2 linked regions of the Piscinibacter gummiphilus genome follow. The protein of the gene in region 1 interacts with the protein of each later gene in a pairwise test. Links are inferred from orthologs where the notes say so. Each region holds a gene or a part of one and is shown in the gene's direction. Other genes may lie near its edges. The genes, in order: A4W93_RS07025 and A4W93_RS26720.

Evidence for each region.
Region 2: the proteins of A4W93_RS07025 (region 1) and A4W93_RS26720 interact in binary tests that used the Escherichia coli proteins (3 or more experiments, as listed by UniProt). The link is inferred for Piscinibacter gummiphilus from one-to-one orthologs.

Annotation. Positions count from the first base shown.
Region 1 is NZ_CP015118.1:1,552,644-1,556,269, forward strand. The notes cover bases 208-3,522. They hold A4W93_RS07025 (DUF4118 domain-containing protein), read left to right. Parts: upstream 208-607; coding sequence 608-3,322; downstream 3,323-3,522. Other genes in these bases: kdpC (potassium-transporting ATPase subunit KdpC), read left to right, coding at 208-611; A4W93_RS07030 (response regulator), read left to right, coding at 3,315-3,522. Also shown: more of kdpC, read left to right, coding at 1-207; more of A4W93_RS07030, read left to right, coding at 3,523-3,626. UniProt on the Escherichia coli protein: Member of the two-component regulatory system KdpD/KdpE involved in the regulation of the kdp operon. KdpD may function as a membrane-associated protein kinase that phosphorylates KdpE in response to environmental signals.
Region 2 is NZ_CP015118.1:5,829,083-5,832,304, forward strand. The notes cover bases 278-3,188. They hold A4W93_RS26720 (PTS sugar transporter subunit IIA), read left to right. Parts: upstream 278-1,453; coding sequence 1,454-1,924; downstream 1,925-3,188. Other genes in these bases: corA (magnesium/cobalt transporter CorA), read right to left, coding at 278-289; hpf (ribosome hibernation-promoting factor, HPF/YfiA family), read left to right, coding at 866-1,204; hprK (HPr(Ser) kinase/phosphatase), read left to right, coding at 1,968-2,918; fur (ferric iron uptake transcriptional regulator), read right to left, coding at 3,034-3,188. In the rest of the region: more of corA, read right to left, coding at 1-277; more of fur, read right to left, coding at 3,189-3,222. UniProt on the Escherichia coli protein: Seems to have a role in regulating nitrogen assimilation.

The DNA of each region.
Region 1 (3,626 bases):
AACTCATCCGCCCCGCTGTGTCCCTCTTCGTGCTGATGTCCGTGGTGACCGGCCTCGCGTACCCGGTGCTGGTGACCGGCGCGGCCCGCATCGCGTTCCCGGATCAGGCGGCGGGCAGCCTCGTCGAGGTGGACGGCCAGGTGATCGGCTCCACGCTGATCGGCCAGGACTTCACCGATCCGAAGTACCTGTGGGGCCGCCCGTCGGCCACGGCCACGTCGCCGTACAACGGCGGCGCCTCGGGAGGGTCGAACCTGGGGCTGTCGAACCCGGCGCTGGCCGACGCCGTGAAGGCCCGTGTCGCGGCGCTGAAGGCGGCCGACCCGGGCAACACGGCGGCGGTGCCGGTGGACCTGGTGACGGCGTCCGGCAGCGGGCTCGATCCGCACGTCAGCGTGGCGGCGGCCGAGTACCAGGTCGCCCGCGTCGCGCGGGCGCGCCAGCTGGCGCCGGACCAGGTGCGGTCGGTCATCGCGCGGCACACGGAAGGCCGCCTGTCCGGCCTGCTGGGTGAACCGCGCGTGAACGTGCTGGCGGTGAACCTGGACCTCGACCGGCAGACCGCGCGCGCAGTTGCTACGATGGCCGCCGTCCCGCCCGCGTCCCGATGATCCCTCCGCGTCCCGACCCCGACCACCTGCTGGCCCGCCTCCAGGAGGAGGCCGTGCGGGCGGACCGGGGCCGGTTCAAGATCTTCTTCGGGGCCTCGGCCGGCGTCGGCAAGACCTTCGCGATGCTGTCGGCCGCGCGCGCCGCGCGGGCGAACGGGGTCGACGTGGTGGTGGGTGTGGTCGAGACCCACGGCAGGGCCGAGACCCAGGCGCTGGTGGACGGCCTCGAGCGGCTGCCGCCGAAGGCGGTGGCGTACCGCGACCGCACGCTCGCCACCTTCGACCTCGACGCGGCGCTGGCCCGCCGGCCGCAGCTGATCCTGATGGACGAGCTGGCGTTCTCCAACGTCGCCGGCGCGCGCCACCCGAAGCGCTGGCAGGACGTGGAGGAACTGCTCGACGCGGGCATCGACGTCTGGTCCACCGTCAACGTGCAGCACCTGGAGACGCTGAACGACGTCGTGAGCGGCATCACCGGCGTCCAGGTGCGCGAGACCGTGCCGGACCGCGTGTTCGACGAGGCCGACGAGGTCGTCATCGTCGACCTCCCGCCCGACGACCTGCTGCAGCGGCTCAAGGAGGGCAAGGTCTACATGCCCGAGCAGGCCGCCACGGCCGTGCGCAACTTCTTCCGCAAGGGCAACCTGATCGCGCTGCGGGAACTCGCGCTGCGCCGCACGGCCGATCGCGTGGACGACGAGATGCTCGACTATCGGCGCTCGCGTTCGGTGGCCCCGGTGTGGCAGACCCGTGAGGCGCTGCTGCTGTGCATCGGGCCCGACGAGCGCGGCGACAAGCTCGTGCACGCCACGGCGCGCATGGCGGCGCAGCTGGGGGTGCCGTGGCACTGCATCCACGTCGAGACGCCGCGGCTGCAGCGCCTGCCCGAGGCGGCGCGGCAGCACGTGTTCCGGCTGCTGAAGCTGGCGCAGGAGTCGGGTGCGCGCACGGCCACGCTGGCCGGCGCGTCGCTGCCCGCGGCGGTGGTCAAGTACGCCCACGAGTTCAACCTGTCGCGTGTGGTGCTGGGACGCGACCCGCGGCGCCACGCACCACCGTGGCGGCAGACGCTCGCCGAGGCCGTCGGCGCCCAGGGCATCGACCTCGACGTCATCCAGATCGCCTTGCCCGAGCGGGGACGGCACCGGCCGTCGGCCGACAGGTCCACCGCCCCCGACGCGGCCGCCGGCCGCGCGGTGCGGCCCTACGCCTGGAGCGCCGCGGTGTGCGGCCTCGCCGGGCTGGCCACGGCGCCGCTGCACGCGGTGCTCGAGCCCACGAACATCGTCATGCTGTTCCTGCTGGCCGTGGTGTTCGTCGCGGTGCGCTTCGGCCGCGGGCCCGCGGTGCTCGCGGCGTTCCTGAGCGTGGGCGCCTTCGACTTCTTCTACGTGCCGCCGCGGTTCACGTTCAACGTGGGCGACGCGCAGTACCTCGTCACGTTCGCCGTGATGCTGGTGGTCGCGCTCGTGATCGGGCAGCTGACGGCGGGCCTCAAGTTCCAGGCGCGGGTGGCCACGTCGCGCGAGGAGCGCGTGCGGGCGTTGTACGAGATGTCGCGCGACCTGTCCGGCGCGCTGGTGCCGGAGCAGATCGCCGGGATCGCGGCGCGGTTCCTGAAGTCCGAGTTCGGCGCCCGCGTGGCGCTGATGCTCGCGGGACCGGATGACCGCATGACCACGGCCGTGCCGCTGGCCGACCTGCCGACAGGCATCGAGGCCGGGGTCGCGCAATGGGCGTTCGACCATGCCGAGGCGTCCGGGCTCGGCACGCACACGCTGCCGGCCTCGCCGCTGCTGTACCTGCCGCTCAAGGCGCCGATGCGCATGCGGGGCGTGCTGGTGATCGAACCGCGCGACCCGGCGCGGCTCGCGGGGCCGGAGCAGCGGCAGCTGCTGGAGACGTGTGCCTCGCTGCTCGCGATCTCGATCGAGCGGATCCACTACGTCGAGGTGGCGCAGTCCACCATCGTGCAGATGGAGTCCGAGCGCCTCCGCCACTCGCTGCTCGCGGCCATCTCGCACGACCTGCGCACGCCGCTGGCCGCACTCGTCAGCATGGCCGACACGCTGGCCCTCACGGCGGGCGAGGGCTCGGGCCGGCCCGCCGAGATCGCGCAGGCCATGCGCGATGCGGCCTCGCGCATGAGTTCGCAGGTGTCCAACCTGCTCGACATGGCGCGGCTGCAGTCGGGCCAGGTGCACCTGCGCCGGCAGTGGCTGCCGCTGGAGGAGTCGCTGGGCGGCGCGATCCGCGCGGTGCAGGGCGTGCTGGCACCAGGGCGTGTGCGCGTGCGGTTGGCCGGCGACCTGCCCCTGGTCCACATCGACCCGGCCCTGTTCGAGCGGGTGTTGTGCAACCTGCTGGAGAACGCGGCCAAATACGCGCCCGCCGGTTCCCCCATCGACATCGGCGCCGTGGTCGCGGGCGACCACGTGCGCATCGTCGTGGACGACCAGGGCCCCGGCCTGCCGCCCCAGCGCGAGGAGGCCGTCTTCGAGATGTTCGAGCGCGGCCGCAAGGAAAGCGCGACCCCCGGCGTCGGGCTGGGCCTCGCGATCTGCCGCGCCATCGTCGAGGCGCACGGCGGCACGATCCGCGGCGAGACCCGCGACGGCGGCGGCGCGCGCTTCACCATCGACCTCCCGCGCGGCGACCCGCCGTCGCTCGACCTGCCCCCTTCCGAAGACACCGAAGACAGCCATGAGTGAACCCGCGCAACGCATCCTGGTCGTGGAGGACGAGGCGGAGATCCGGCGCTTCGTGAGCCTGGCGCTGTCCCGCGAGCAGTTCGAGGTGTTCGAGGCCGACGGCGTCGAGCGTGGCCTGATCGAGGCCGGCACGCGCCGGCCCGACCTGGTCGTGCTGGACCTGGGCCTGCCCGACGGGGACGGCGTCGACCTGATCCGGCAGCTGCGCACCTGGTCCGACATCCCGGTGCTGGTGCTGTCGGCCCGCACCGACGAGGCCGACAAGGTCGAGGCGCTCAACGCCGGGGCCGACGACTACCTCATC
Region 2 (3,222 bases), 4.3 Mb from region 1 along the record:
TGAAGGCCACGCGCACGTTGCGCGGGGTTTCGTCGTCGTCGATCAGGAAGTCGGAACGGATGTGGAGTTCACCGTTGTCCTCCTCGTAGAAGCGGGCGGACTCCTCCAGGTCTTCGTCGACGATGTCCTGCGGGATGCTGAGGCCGAAACGCTGCTCGACCCAGCCGATCTCTTCGGGCGAGGGGTTCTCGAGGTCGACCCACACCGGGTTGACGTCGGCCAGCGCTTCGAGGCGCTCGATCTCTTCTTGAAACAACCGGCCATTGGCCAGCGTGAACACGTTCAGCATGCAGGGGCTCCAGCGGGACCCCGACGGAATGCTCGTCGTCGTGCGGGGCCAGGGAATGAGGTCGGGGGTGAGACCGTCTCACTCCGGGCCGCATCGGGGCACGAGGCTCGCCGAGGGTGTCGGAGCGGACGGTCAGCGAGAGTGAGGGCTGTCCATGCCGGTTCCAGGAAATCGCGTCGACCGAAATTATGTCACCCGCGCCGTGCACCCGGACCCGCCCTGGTGCGACTGGACCCGGATTTACCCCCGGAAACAGTGCTTTACCTTGAAAAACGCCCGGATTCCGCACTCTGACCGTGCCATGCGGATCGGGCATGTTCCCATGCGGGTCACACCCTTGTCACACACCGATTTCGGGCGCACACTGAATTCATCGACCTCGGGTTTTTCTCTCGCACAGCGTTGTTCTTCCACTCCCTCGAAAAGCCCAAATCCCCCCTTTCCCGCGCCCCTGGCGCTTCCACGTTTCCATCCCTACCCACGTCCATCAGCCACCTTTCCGCCCCCTGACTTTGCAAGCCAGTCTGCGGTTCGATTTCTTGCCCGGTTTCTTCACCCCCTGCGAAAGGAGTCTTCATGAACTTGACGATCAGCGGCCACCACCTCGACGTCACTCCGGCCTTGCGTGAGTACGTGCTCACGAAGCTGGACAGGGTCACCCGCCACTTCGACCAGGTCGTCGACATCAACGTGTTGCTCTCCGTGGAGAAGAACAAGGAGAAGGAACGCAGGCAGAAGGCCGAGGTCACCGTCCACGTGAAGGGGAAGGACATCTTCGTGGAGCAGAGCCACGAGGACCTGTACGCCGCCATCGACCAACTGATGGACAAGCTCGACCGGCAGGTGTGCCGCCACAAGGACAAGCTCCAGGACCACCACCACGTCGCGGCCAAGCGCATCGACGCCACGGCGTGATTTCCTGACGCGAACGTCAAAGCGGCCTGCGGGCCGCTTTTTTACGTGCTCCGCTCGTCGCTTTTTTCGTTCCGGTCAACGATATGCTGTCGAAACCCGTTCATTCGGGGTGCTGCAATGCAACAACAAAAGTGCACAATTTCGCTTTTGGACAAGCCCCGAGCCCTGCGCGCTTTTCCGGCAGGCTCGTAGAATTTGAGGTCTGTCATTCAGAAGACATGCCCGTCCGGGGCACACCGTGATCCGCAGATGAACCGACTCGCCGCGATCTTGCCTCTCAGCAACGTGCTGGTGGATGTGGATGCCACCAGCAAGAAGCGCGCGTTCGAGCACGCGGGTCTGCTGTTCGAGAACCAGCACGCCATCGCGCGTGCCACGGTCACCGACAACCTGTTCGCCCGCGAACGCCTCGGCTCCACCGGCCTGGGCCATGGCGTGGCCATCCCGCACGGCCGCATCAAGGGCCTCAAGAACCCGCTCGCCGCCGTCGTGCGCGTGCAGCAGCCCATCCCGTTCGACGCGCCCGACGACGAACCGGTCTGCCTGCTGATCTTCCTGCTCGTCCCCGAGGCCGCCACCCAGCGCCACCTCGAGATCCTTTCCGAAATCGCCGAGATGCTCGGCGACCGCGAACTGCGCGAACGCCTCAAGACCGAAGACTCGGCGGCCAAGGTGCACGAACTGATCGCCAACTGGGAACCGCTCAAATCGGTCGCCTGAGCGCACCCCGCACCCCACCACTGCCCGTCAACCTCGTCCGCGCGTGAAACCATCCGTCATCAGCGCCGAGGCGCTGTTCGAAGAACACCGGCCGGCGCTGCGCTGGGAATGGATCGCCGGTCACGCCCACCCGGAACGCCGCTTCGACGAGGCGGCCGTGCGCAACGCGCAGTCGGCCGCCGACCTGGTCGGGTACCTCAACTACATCCACCCGTACCGGGTGCAGCTGGTGGGCCGCCGCGAGGTCGCCTACCTCCAGGACTCCTCCCTCGAGGACCAGGAACGCCGCATCCAGCGCATCGTCACGCTCGAGCCGCCCGTGGTGATCGTGGCCGACGCACAGTCGCCACCGGACCGCCTGGTGGCCCTGTGCGACCGCGCCGACATCCCGCTCTTCGTGACCGACGAATCCGCCGGCCACGTGATCGACGTGATGCGGGGCTACCTGAGCCAGCTGTTCGCCGAACGCACCACGCGCCACGGCGTGTTCATGGACATCCTCGGCGTGGGCGTGATGCTCACGGGGGAATCGGGCCTGGGCAAGAGCGAACTCGGCCTGGAGCTGATCTCCCGCGGTCACGGCCTGGTGGCCGACGACGCGGTGGACCTGTACCGCATCTCGCAGACCGCCATCGAGGGCCGCTGCCCCGAGTTGCTGCTGAACCTGCTCGAGGTGCGCGGCATCGGGCTGCTCGACATCAAGTCCATCTTCGGCGAGACCGCGGTGCGCCGGAAGATGCGCCTGAAGCTCATCGTGCACCTCGTGCGCAAGGAGACGCTCGAACGCGACTTCGAGCGCCTGCCCTACGAACCGCTCAACGAGGACATCCTCAACGTGCCGGTGCGCAAGGTGGTGATCGCGGTGGACGCGGGGCGCAACCTGGCCGTGCTGGTGGAAGCCGCCGTGCGCAGCACGATCCTGCAGCTGCGCGGCATCGACACGTACCGCGAGTTCATCGAGCGGCACCAGAAGGCCATGCAGAAGGCGGGTTGACCGCCACACGCGTCAACCCGCCCCGGCGGAGGCCGGGGCCCCGTGCCTCGTGAGCGCGGCCGAAGCGAGCCCCTCGCCCAGGGTCCCGGCCTCCGCCGGGATACAACCTGTTGGCTTACTTGCTGGGTTTATGTTCGCAGTTCTTCTTGGTGCACACGGCGTACAGCGCCAGCGCATGGTCCTGCAACTCGAACCCACGGCTGTGCGCCACGTTGTGCTGCCGCTTCTCGATCTCGGCGTCGTAGAACTCCTCCACGCGGCCGCAGGTCACGCACACGAGGTGGTCGTGGTGCTTGCCCTCGTT